4 regions of the Photobacterium toruni genome follow, and region 1 is predicted to be linked to each of the others. Evidence: predicted binding sites of a transcription regulator. Region 1 holds the regulator's gene; each other region holds the start of a gene.

Evidence for each region. Region 1 encodes PurR, which represses purine synthesis genes. Its sites were predicted from a motif close to TNANGNAAACGTTTNCNTNA; they were not measured.
Region 2: the regulator PurR is predicted to act here: its motif matches at 1,451-1,470, upstream of purL (phosphoribosylformylglycinamidine synthase).
Region 3: the regulator PurR is predicted to act here: its motif matches at 2,045-2,064, upstream of OC457_RS05525 (phosphoribosylaminoimidazolesuccinocarboxamide synthase).
Region 4: the regulator PurR is predicted to act here: its motif matches at 1,906-1,925, upstream of purM (phosphoribosylformylglycinamidine cyclo-ligase).

What each region holds. Positions count from the first base shown of each region.
Region 1 is NZ_AP024854.1:1,297,707-1,300,896, reverse strand. It holds gene OC457_RS06190 (hypothetical protein) at 1-149, opposite strand, end outside; gene purR (HTH-type transcriptional repressor PurR) at 864-1,868, shown strand; gene OC457_RS06180 (TfoX/Sxy family DNA transformation protein) at 2,239-2,826, shown strand; one part of gene OC457_RS06175 (IS630 family transposase) at 2,981-3,190, opposite strand, start outside.
Region 2 is NZ_AP024854.1:2,272,823-2,276,012, forward strand. It holds gene purL (phosphoribosylformylglycinamidine synthase) at 1-1,282, opposite strand, end outside; gene mltF (membrane-bound lytic murein transglycosylase MltF) at 1,673-3,151, shown strand.
Region 3 is NZ_AP024854.1:1,158,541-1,161,730, forward strand. It holds gene torC (pentaheme c-type cytochrome TorC) at 1-132, opposite strand, end outside; gene torE (trimethylamine N-oxide reductase system protein TorE) at 176-352, opposite strand; gene OC457_RS05525 (phosphoribosylaminoimidazolesuccinocarboxamide synthase) at 824-1,927, opposite strand; gene OC457_RS05530 (metal-dependent hydrolase) at 2,145-2,909, opposite strand; gene OC457_RS05535 (DUF445 domain-containing protein) at 3,151-3,190, opposite strand, start outside.
Region 4 is NZ_AP024854.1:663,419-666,608, forward strand. It holds gene OC457_RS03305 (class II glutamine amidotransferase) at 1-76, shown strand, start outside; gene purN (phosphoribosylglycinamide formyltransferase) at 158-799, opposite strand; gene purM (phosphoribosylformylglycinamidine cyclo-ligase) at 804-1,844, opposite strand; gene upp (uracil phosphoribosyltransferase) at 2,046-2,672, shown strand; gene OC457_RS03325 (uracil-xanthine permease family protein) at 2,766-3,190, opposite strand, start outside.

The sequences.
Region 1 (3,190 bases):
TAATGGCTATAGGCAACTTCATCAGCGCCTTTATCAAGTTTATAACCAGCATAAATAATGGCGATAATTCCTGACAATAATAAAGTAAACGGGGTTAGAAAGCTGGCAATATAAGCAAACCAAATACCCTTTTTATGTTCTTCCGTCATCATATTGTTCCGAATAAATAAGCAATGTAATAAACTAATTATCACAGGTATTTACTTGAGTTCAAGTTTCGCTCTAAATTACGATGATCGGGATCAACTTCTCAAATATTACCGTCGCTAGAGTCTGCTATAACACCCTAAACCGACACTTCCCGTCATTAATAACAACCAAAATAAATTTAATCATTGCGCTTAATGGTACCCACTGAGTGTAATTACCGCTTCTGTTCTGGCATTTCAACCATAAGATACTAACCAAAGACAGCCTTAAATAGTTAATCAAGTGTATAATTGAGACGTTTCTGTTCATAACTATCCTTACCTACTATCATAGTATTAAAGTGCAGCATATTTTTAAATGTCGGTTGTAAATTCCATTAAATTTGCTGAAAATTACGATTTTTTGTTGATAGTTGTCAAATAATTTACTCCCAGACAATTGAAACGTTGCACTACGCGTAACACTCAGTAAAATGTGAACGCAAGCGATTACACTTGAAAAACATGTAATAATTATAAAAGCCGCGAATAAATGCGGCTTTTGGTGTTAATACTATTTAAGTATGCAATAGACACATTATCGGTGCCAAATTGAATAATTAACGAGAAACTTTACCTAAAAACATTGAATTATATTCATCTCAGTAATTACTCAATTTGGTACCTCACGATTAGCTAGAAACATCTCTAGCACCCATTATTAGAAGAATAAATATGGCAACCATTAAAGATGTTGCACGTATGGCTGGTGTTTCAACGACAACAGTTTCACACGTGATCAATAAAACACGCTTTGTCGCAGAAGCAACACAGAAGAAAGTACTGGCAGCCGTTGAAGATCTCAATTATGCACCAAGTGCTGTTGCTCGCAGTCTAAAATGTAATACCACTCGCACCATTGGTATGTTGGTAACTAAATCAACTAACCCTTTCTTTGCTGAAGTTGTGCATGGTGTTGAAGAGTATTGTTACCGTGAAGGCTACACGCTAATTTTATGTAATACGGAAGGTAACCTTTCTAAGCAATATGATTACTTACGCATGCTTGCGGAAAAGCGTGTTGATGGCTTATTAGTAATGTGTTCCGATCTTGATCAGAAATTATTGGATCTGCTTGAGCGTCAAAAAGACCTGCCAATGGTGATAATGGACTGGGGTCCAGAAAGCCCGCATACCGATAAAATTCAGGATAATGCTGAACAAGGTGGCTACATTGCGACTAAATACTTTATCGAGCATGGTCATAGCCGTATTGGGTGTTTGTCTGGCCATACAGATAAATCTACTTGTCGTGAACGCTTAAAGGGCTTTAATAAAGCCATGGCAGAAGCTAACTTAACCGTTAATGAAGACTGGATCCTTGAAGGTGACTTTGAGTGTGACTCTGCGGTGAAAGCAGCTGAAAAATATATTGCTATGGCAGAGCGTCCAACGGCTATTTTCTGCTTCAATGACATCATGGCAATGGCACTAATTAGTACCTTTGAACAAGCAGGATTACGCGTTCCTGGTGATATTTCTATTATTGGTTACGACAATATTGATCTTGCCCCTTACTTCGCGCCACCACTAACGACTATTCATCAGCCGAAACGTCGTTTAGGTAAAACAGCCATTAAAATCTTAATGGAGCGAATGAAGAACAAAGATCATGAACGTCAAATTTTTGAAATGGCGCCTGCAATTGTAGAGCGCAAGTCGGTAAAAGATTTACGCTAATACGACAACCTACTTATCAAGCCAATATTTATATTGGCTTTTTTTCTAACACCTCAATTCAACTCTCAGCGCTTTCAAAATTGTCATCGCCGTAAAAACATGAACAATATCACAGATTCACCAGTCACTATTAATATTCAAAGTCATCTTGTTAAAATATCGAATATAATGAACCCCGTAAATACATATAATAGTAAGCAAAAGACTTACAAGATATAAATAATACTTCACTATTGATAATATTATTTATAAAGTAATACATGGATGATTTAAAGTAGAAATTTTATCTCGTAAATAACTTTAATAATACAAAGTTAATTTACAGCTACTTTAATGTTAGGTGACACTCATTTATTCACCGAGTAGAAGTATGGACAAACCAATATTAAAAAATTCATTACAGCTATTAGATCATTTAGGGGATATTAAATCGCGATCCATGTTTGGCGGTTTTGGTATTTTCGCTGGTGAGACAATGTTCGCACTAGTCGTTAATAATAAACTCCATCTCAGAGCAAATGCAAAAAATGAAGAGGAATTTAAACAAGCGGGTTTGAAACCCTATATATATGAAAAGCGCGGTTTTCCCGTCATAACAAAACATTATGCTATTCTTGATGAATGGTGGGAACAACCTGAAAAAATCAAAGAACAAGCAAACTATTCTCTTAAGGCAGCACAAGCTGACAAAAAAGCAAAAGAATGTTGCACTCCTGATAGAATAAAAGATTTACCAAACCTACGCCTTTCAAATGAAAGGATGCTTAAAAAAGTAGGTATTAAAACGATTGAACAACTCCATAATATTGGTGCACTCGACGCTTATAAAGCATTACAAAAAATACAAGAGGCATCTTTAAGTTTGGAATTACTATGGGCATTGGAAGGCGCTATACATGGCCAACATTGGTCAGTAATACCAGAAAGCAGACGCAATGAACTGCTAGCTAAACTATAATAAATATATTCGTCAACTGGCTAAGTGACGCTTAAGAATAAAGAGGCCCTGTGCCTCTTTAATTTATTCCGCATATACATTTACAAACCGATTTAGCTATTCCTATCAAGCTTAGTATTTAGCTACAATTGAATAGTAATACCAATCTGGAAAATTAACTGGTCAGGTTGATCCAATCTCTTGAACACATTCTAGTGATGCGTGAAGCCGATTCATTAAACTGATTCCATGCAAGGCAGACCTTATCGAGAATGTCGTTATAATCAGAAAAATTTTGATTAGCGAGATAGTGTTGTCGTAACCAACTCCAAACTTGTTCTATTGGGTTAAGTTCTGGGGAATATGGTGGAAGTTTGATGATGCT
Region 2 (3,190 bases), 980 kb from region 1:
TTTTCTGCACGTGATCAGCACGAATATTGCCCATACCACCTGCAATCATGATTGGCTTATGGTAACCACGGATTTCTTCACCAGCGTGGGAAGTGACTTTTTCTTCGTAAGTACGGAAATAACCTAATAGATTTGGACGACCAAATTCATTATTAAATGCCGCGCCACCTAATGGACCATCAAGCATAATATCTAACGCGGTAACGATACGATCTGGTTTACCAAAATCGGTTTCCCACGGTTGTTCAAAACCAGGTACACGTAAGTTAGATACCGTAAAGCCCACTAAACCCGCTTTAGGTTTACCACCAATACCGGTTGCGCCTTCATCACGAATCTCGCCACCAGAGCCTGTTGCTGCGCCTGGCCACGGTGAAATAGCTGTTGGGTGGTTATGTGTTTCCACTTTCATCAAAATATGATTATCTTCTTGATGATAAGTGTATTGACGTGATTGTGGATCTGGGAAGAAACGACCCACATGAGAGCCTTCCATTACAGCAGCATTGTCTTTGTAAGCCGACAAAACATGCTCATGGTTATGCTCATAGGTATTTTTAATCATTTTAAATAATGATTTTGGCTGATCGACACCATCGATAGTCCAATCAGCATTAAAAATCTTATGGCGACAATGTTCTGAGTTCGCTTGAGCAAACATCATTAATTCAATGTCATTAGGATTACGCTCAAGCTTAGTAAAGTTTTCAACCAAGTAATCAATTTCATCTTCCGCTAAAGCAAGACCTAAACTGAGGTTAGCTTGCTCTAATGCTTGGCGTCCGCCCGTTAAAATATCAATACTTTTTACCGCAGCAGGTTGCGCTTGAATAAATAATGCTGCCGCAGCATCAACATTATCCAACACCACTTCCATCATCCGATCATGAAGTAGGGTTTTTAACTCATGCAATTGTACTGCAGTGAGTGTCGATGAGGATTCAATATAATATGCCGTACCACGCTCAAGACGTTTGATCGCGGTTAAACCACAATTACGAGCAATGTCGGTCGACTTTGAAGACCAAGGCGAAATAGTGCCCGGACGAGGAGTAACAAGTAGCAATAAACCATTAGGCTCGTGCTCTGCAATCGTTGGGCCGTATGTGAGTAGACTGGTAAGTTTAGCTTGTTCATCAGCAGTTAACGTTGTAGCCACATCAGCAAAATGGGCAAACTCAGCATAGATATGAGTAATAGGTAGATCTAACTCATGACAACGCTTAAGTAACTTATTAACGCGAAACTCAGACAAAGCGGGTGAACCACGCAAAATTTCCATGTGCAAAGGTCTCTCGATTAGCAGGTTAAAAAAAGTGATATTGAGGTAAATATCAAGTTCTAGAAACTTACCTCAATAGCACTTAGTACAAGACTATTTACTGCTTAACTACCGCAATGTTGTTTACGTGTGCCTAGTATAAGGGAATTTTTTTTGTGACGTAACACTTGACGCAACCGTTTGCGTATTTTTTTTACAATCTTAATCAAAATAATTAAAAAACACCTTAGCTCACTATTTTGGGGTTACTTTTTAACCATGAAATAGGTAAATATCATTTTATCTATTTGAATATCTAAATTATGGCTATTAACTGAACAGTTCAACTTTGCGCAATTAACAGGGTTTGATATAAAGAGCTTTAATTTTCAGATTAGGTCTGCTTAGTTGATAAATATTCAGTTGTTCACTCTACTACGTCGTTTTATATGTTTGCTAATACTTGCTATATTGACCAGCGGCTGTCAATGGCAAGATAGCAAACCCACCAGCCTTGAGAAAATTCGAGATAGTGGTGTATTACGAGTAGGAACACTCAATAATCAACTGTCTTATTATATTGGTGCCGAAGGCCCTACTGGTTTGGATTATGAACTAGCTCAAGCCTTTGCAAAAAAGCTTGGGGTTAAGCTTGAAATAACCTCCATGCTAACTTTATCTGAATTATTTCCAGCATTAGAACGTGGTAATATTGATATTATTGCAGCAGGACTTGCCGTGACCCCTGATCGTCTGCAAGACTTCTATCCAGCCCCTGCCTATTACTACGCTAGCCAAGTGCTTGTCTATAAAAAAGGTCAACGACGACCAAGAAACCTAACAGAATTAGCTAAACTAACTCAAAATAACAAACATCTAGCCATTGTAAAAGGATCTAACTATGAGCAAAAATTAAAGCTTATTAGTGACACCCATCCCGCATTACAATGGCAATCAATTCCAGAATTAGACGTAGATGATCTGTTAATCAAAGTTGCGACTGGCGAACTTGATTATACTATTGCTAACTCCATCAATGTTGCGCTATTGCAGCGTACTCACCCCGACATTGCTATTGCATTTGAACTGACGCAAGATGAGCCTATCAGTTGGTTTGTAAAACAAAGTAGTAACGATAGCTTATATGCATTATTGATTGAATTTTTTGGGGCCATGAAAAAAAATGGCACCATGACGTTACTTGAAGAAAAATATTTAGGCCATATTGATCAATTTGACTATGTTGATACCCGCGCTTTCTTACGAGCAGTCTCTAATACCTTGCCACAATGGAAAACATTATTTAAACAATATGCCAATGGTTTTGACTGGCGTTTATTAGCTGCATTGTCTTATCAAGAATCACACTGGGATCCACAAGCAATATCACCAACAGGGGTCCGTGGAATGATGATGCTAACATTACCAACCGCAGAGTCGGTAGGAGTGACTAACCGTTTAGATCCCGAACAAAGTATTCGTGGTGGCAGTGAATATTTACGAAAAATGATTGCTCGCGTACCAGATAGCATCGAAGAACACGAGAAAGTATGGTTTGCTCTTGCCTCTTATAATGTTGGTTTTGGTCATTTAATGGATGCACGTCGACTGACAAAAGCACAAGGAGGAAACCCTGATACTTGGGTTGATGTAAAACAACGCTTACCCCTATTAGGACAGCGGAAATATTATATTCAATCGCGCTATGGGTATGCTCGTGGTAATGAAGCGCTGAATTATGTTGAAGGTATTCGTCGTTATTATCAAAGCATTATTGGTTATGAGCGAGCCCATAATAGTCAATTTGAAAATGAACATTTGAAAATTATTGATGGCTTACAAACAATAACAACGCCACAAGTGCCACCAACAACAATTGTCAGCCCTTAACTGATTAAAATAATAAATCATAACTAATACCTGTAATTA
Region 3 (3,190 bases), 140 kb from region 1:
TTCAAGGGCTGTATTAAATCCACCCCAGAAAATAATACCTGCAACAAAGCCACCGAGTGCGAGCACTCCGAGGCTAATATGAACACTTGGACGTGATAGGGTTAGCCAAGCTCTTTTCAAAAATGCTTTCATTATTGTATCTCTTTATATGATGCTTACAGCGTAAAGTAGGGAATCAACCACCGTGACCGGGAGGACCAAAGACAAACAATTGCAACATCCACACTGTGAAACCGTAACCACCAACGAAAATGACACTTAAAATAGGGAACAGGAAAATGATAATGAAAAGGAACATTTTCCATTCGCGGCTACGTGTTTTCTTGGCAGTAGAATCAGTAATACTGCTCATAAAACCTCCTAAAAATGAGTTAAAAGTGAAAGTTATTTTTTATAAATAGTTATATCAATTTGAATTTCAATGTGATCATAAGGTAGACCGCTGTACTTATTCAATTACTAAATGCATTATTTTGTTATTAAAATAGTATTTTTTTGAATTTAAACTGATTTATTAATATTAAAAATAAAGATATATAATTTAATTATTAATTGCGTGTAATTGTTACAATGTACGTATTAAATAAAGCGATAGTGATGTTTGTTTTTTGTTGGTGTTTATGGCGTGTTATTGGTGTTGTTGTTAACTGTTATGATGTTATTGATTGGTTGTGTTGGTTGATAATCGGAGATGTGATGATTGGAAATGTATTTAATGAAAGTCATCATAAGCTTAATTGTTAATAAAATTACTTATTAAGACGTAATACAAGCAGTATTTTTAATAAAAAGAGAGAGCTATTAGATAGCTCTCAACTAACGATTAATCAATTAATTGGTATTCTCGACGTAAGATGTCAATAATTTCATTTTTTGGATCTTGGCTTAGAATAATTGATTGTCCGGTGATCTTTTCTGCGATATTGGTATATATTTTAGATATCTGCATCAATATCTCTTGAGGAAGAGCATTGTTTGCGGCTAATGCAAAACGTTCAGGCATCCGTTCTTTATTTAATAAGATATCTGGATCTGGAAAATAATTGAGTAAGACTTGACGGAAATCTTCTTTGGAATTTTCAATAATTTGTCCGTCACGATAAGCGGCACCGTCCCAAATTCGTGATGAATCTGGTGTACCAACTTCATCCATATAGATAAGTTTTTCATTACCACTGGTATCTGTGACGTAGCCAAATTCAAATTTAGTATCAACAAAAATTTGGTCTAACTGCGCTAATTCATTACTAATAACTGTAAAACCATCAGTTAATAGTTTTTCATAGTATCCAATATCATCAATATTACGGAAATTGAAAGCCTGATAATTATTAATGAGATCGTCACGAGTTATATTAACATCGTCAGCTTCTGGTACATTAGGAATGCCTTTTAGAATGCCTTTTGTTGATGGTGTCATCAGTAGTTGGGGTAGTTTTTGATCTTTCGTCAATCCCTCTGGGAGTTGAATACCACAGAATTGACGTTCACCTTGAGTATATGATCGCCACATTGAACCTGTAATATATTGGCGACAAATAGCTTCCACCATTACTGGTTTTGCTTTCTGTACTATCCAGACAAATGGATGAGGAATATCGAGAATATGACTATCGGCTAAGCCATTATCTTTAAATAGTTTAAACCAATGATTTGAGATTGCGTTGAGTGCAGCCCCTTTACCTGGAACACCTTTCAAACCACCTTCGCCATGCCAAATACAGTCAAAGGCAGAGATACGATCACTGATAATCATAATAGCAAGAGGGGCATCAGGTTGAACGTTGTAGCCTTTTTGTTGAATAAGACGACGACTGTCTGCTTCTGTTAGCCAATAAACAGAGCGTACTTTTCCACTATGAACGGGTTTATCTGTACGAATGGGAAGGTCGTCATTGACGGCAAGAACTTGATCTGCAAGGTTCATGGTGAAATTCCTATTTCAAAATAATGACATCGAAATACAGAGTACTTAAGATGAAAATCACGTTAAGTACTCATCTTATCATCCATAATACTCGGTTCAATCTTGGACTGCCAGTAAAAAAGCAAACGATTGCTTTTTTGGTTTTAAAGCAAACTAAATATAAAATATGGTAGTGGAATACCATACTTTATATTATGAGATAGTGTGCTAGTGGGAATTAAAAACGTTGATAAAAGGCATGCAAATCACGTGGTGTGATATAAAACATATGCAATAACCATTGTTTAGTATCGTTTATATTGAACCATTCAGGTGTGAATTGAAAATGACTCCAATTAGTGACGACCTGTAATGCACCGTCATAACTTGGTGCTAGCTCAAATAAAATAACAATAGCGATAATTTGGGCAAGGCTAATAAAAGGTTTAGTAAAGGCAAAGGGTTTCAGTGCCGTACCAAATGATGATTTAAAGCGTTTATTTGATAAATCAACACTGTATATTTCATCTAAGACTAAATGAACAATCCCGCCAAGCAATACAAAACAGCCTGCAAACCAACTATTTGTTGCCGTATGGCCGAGTAATACACAAATATGCACACAACAAAGAGCTATCAGAGTAACAAAAGAAATAGAATGGCATGCACCACGGTGGACGGTACAACGATCAAATACTGCTTTGCCAAAATAACGAATTGTAATAAACAATGATACGACATACAGGATCAGTTCTAACATTGCCACATGAGTATAAATGTGGCTAATGAGAAGAAAACAACAAAACCCCGCTAACAGCGTAAATAAGGCTTTCATTGATGTTGAATGATCTGAGTCTATGTCAGGTAAAAGTCCACCGATGGTGCCAAAAAAGGTCATCCATAGTGCAATGCTAGGGCTAATATGATCTGCAGACAATAATGTGGTTGCTGTTAAGCCACTGACAATTGCTGCAATCGTGAAGTGGGTTGAGAAATTGGCCAAGAAAAATAAGTTCCAACTGGATACATATACAGGTATTTATCATTGTTAGTTATCATAGTTCAATATTTATCACTCTTTTAGTGCAATTAATGAAATTGACTGAGTGAAAAAGAATCAATTTTGATATTTGCGATAATGATGAGGGATAAATTATTTATGAATAAGTGGCACATAAAATCAGTATAGCAGCCGTATTCGATATAAAAAGAATACGGCAACTAGATAGCAAAATGTGTTTTGATTAGCCGGTGATAAGTGCTGATATAATACCGATAACACCT
Region 4 (3,190 bases), 630 kb from region 1:
AAGTGGTGAGTTTCGTGTATTTCATTTCGGTGAAACTGTTTATGATGTCATTACAGCGAATGTGAGCACTTGCTAATGCTAATAACTGCTTTTAGACTTAGATAATGAAAAGGCGATCTCAATGAGATCGCCTTTTTTAGATAAAGAGATTAAGGCATTACTGTGCAGCATAACCTTGTGGTGGTAGTTTCTTACCATCTAATACAGCATAACCATTTTGCATTGATAATCGTTGACTCAAGAGCCACTGAATGACTAATGGATAGATATTATGTTCTTGTTGTTGAACTCGGGCTATAACGTTATCGATGGTATCTGTTGCAAAAATAGGGACTTTAGCTTGTAGAATTACAGGGCCACCATCGAGCTCTTCCGTCACGAAATGAACACTGGTGCCGTGTTCATTATCACCAGCATCAATAGCGCGCTGGTGGGTGTTTAATCCCGCATACTTAGGCAACAAGGATGGATGAATATTAAGCATTTTCCCTTGGTAATGGCTGACGAAATTGGCAGATAAAATCCGCATAAATCCGGCTAATATAATCACATCAGGCTGATAAGTATTAATTTTTTCAATTAAAGCTTGATCATAATCTTGGGGGTTGGCGTAATCAGTTGCCACTATAGAAACTGCTTCTATGTTGGCATGTTGAGCTCGCTTAAGGCCATAAGCATCGGCTTTATTTGAGATCACAGCAGTAACTTGGCTATTGTTAATGATGCCATTAGTACAGCTATCAATAATGGCTTGTAAGTTACTGCCATTTCCTGAGATTAAGACAACGATATTATGCATAGACCTAATTAATCTCTACTTGCTCTTCGCCTACTGCAGCGGTTGCAATTTCACCGAGCAGCCACGCATTTTCACCTTCAGTTTGTAAAATTTCAATCGCAAGTGCTGCTTGTGCTTGGGGTAGTGCAATCACTAAACCAACACCGCAGTTGAATGTGCGGTACATTTCGTGAGTATCAACATTTCCCGTTTGCTGCAACCAGTTAAAAATCGCAGGCCATTGCCAGCTATTGCCATTGACGACTGCTTTGGTGCCTTGTGGTAATACTCGTGGAATATTTTCCCAGAAACCACCGCCAGTAATATGAGAAATGGCATGAATATCACAGTTCTCAATCATTTTTAGCGCTGATTTAACATAAATTTTAGTAGGGGCTAATAAGTGCTCAGATAGTTTTTTACCATCAAGATCTTGATTAAGATCGGCTTGGGAAACTTCTAGGATTTTGCGGACTAATGAATAACCGTTTGAGTGGGGACCACTTGAGCCAACCGCAATAAGTGCATCACCTGCGGTTACTTTTGAACCATCAATGATGTCAGCCTTTTCAACAACACCAACACAGAAACCAGCAACGTCATAATCATCACCATGGTACATGCCTGGCATTTCAGCTGTTTCGCCACCAATGAGTGCGCAACCTGATTGAATACAACCTTCACCAATACCTGCTACAACACTTGCAGCTGTATCAATATCAAGTTTTCCTGTTGCATAATAATCTAAGAAAAACAAAGGCTCAGCACCTTGTACGATCAAATCATTAACACACATTGCAACTAAATCAATACCGATAGTATCGTGTTGTTTTAGATCCATGGCGAGGCGAAGTTTAGTGCCTACACCATCGGTTCCTGATACTAAAACAGGCTCTTTATATTTTGTAGGTAGTGAACATAAAGCACCAAAACCACCGATTCCTCCCATAACTTCAGGGCGATGAGTACGCTTAACGATACCTTTAATACGGTCAACTAACGCATTACCAGCATCAATATCAACACCAGCATCTTTGTAACTAAGAGAAGAGTTTTTGTTGCTCACAGATGATCCCTCAAACGTATTAAAGTAAAAAACCAGCATATAATAGCAGCAGTCATTATAGTAAGGCAAACGTTTGCGTCAAATTGTTGTGGTGGCTAAAAATTAGCCAATTGAACATTTGATACTATCGGCAATCGATTGGCTTGGTATATAATGCTGCGATTTTTTTATTTTTTTATAATTTAGTTCCCAGGAGTCGAGATGAAAGTCGTTGAGGTGAAACACCCACTGGTTAAACATAAGATTGGTCTTATGCGTGAAGGTGATATTAGCACTAAGCGTTTTCGTGAATTGGCAACCGAAGTTGGTAGCCTATTAACATATGAAGCGACTTCAGACTTCGAAACAGAAAAAGTGATGATTGAAGGCTGGAATGGTCCAGTTGAAATTGATCAGCTAAAGGGTAAAAAAGTGACTGTAGTGCCAATTCTTCGTGCTGGTTTAGGCATGATGGATGGCGTATTAGAACATATGCCAAGTGCACGTATCAGTGTTGTCGGTATCTACCGTGACGAAGAAACGTTAGAACCTGTACCATACTTTAATAAATTAGCATCGAATATTGATGAGCGTATTGCTTTGGTTGTTGATCCAATGCTAGCGACAGGCGGTTCAATGATTGCAACGCTTGATCTATTAAAAGAACATGGCTGTACTCAATTTAAAGTATTAGTACTTGTTGCTGCACCTGAAGGTATTGCTGCATTAGAAAAAGCGCATCCAGATGTAGAGCTATACACTGCTGCTATTGACGATAAGTTAAATGACAAGGGATATATTGTTCCAGGTCTTGGCGATGCTGGTGATAAAATCTTTGGTACTAAATAATTTTAGTATTGATTATTACTGATATAAAAAACCGGACTAATATGTCCGGTTTTTTTGTATTTGTAGATCGTCTATTAATAATAATTAGGTTAATTATAGATGTTCAGTGTCTTCAACTTGCATGCTTATCGAATCTTCACCTAAGTCATGCGGTAAAATTAGGTTTAATAAAATAGCGACAATGCCACAAAGACTGATGCCTTGAAGGCTAAATTCACCAATGCCAAATGCCATTCCGCCGATACCAAATACCAGTGTTACCGCGACAATGACTAAGTTTCTTGGTTTATGAAGATTAACTTGATGGGTAATTAAAGTATTAAGACCAACCGTTGCGATTGAGCCAAAAAGTAAAATCATAATACCGCCCATCACAGGAACAGGTATAGTTTGCAATATAGCACCCAGTTTTCCGACAAATGCTAATACAATGGCTGTAACCGCTGCCCATGTCATGATCACGGGATTGAATGCCTTGGTTAACATCACGGCACCAGTAACTTCTGAATAGGTTGTAT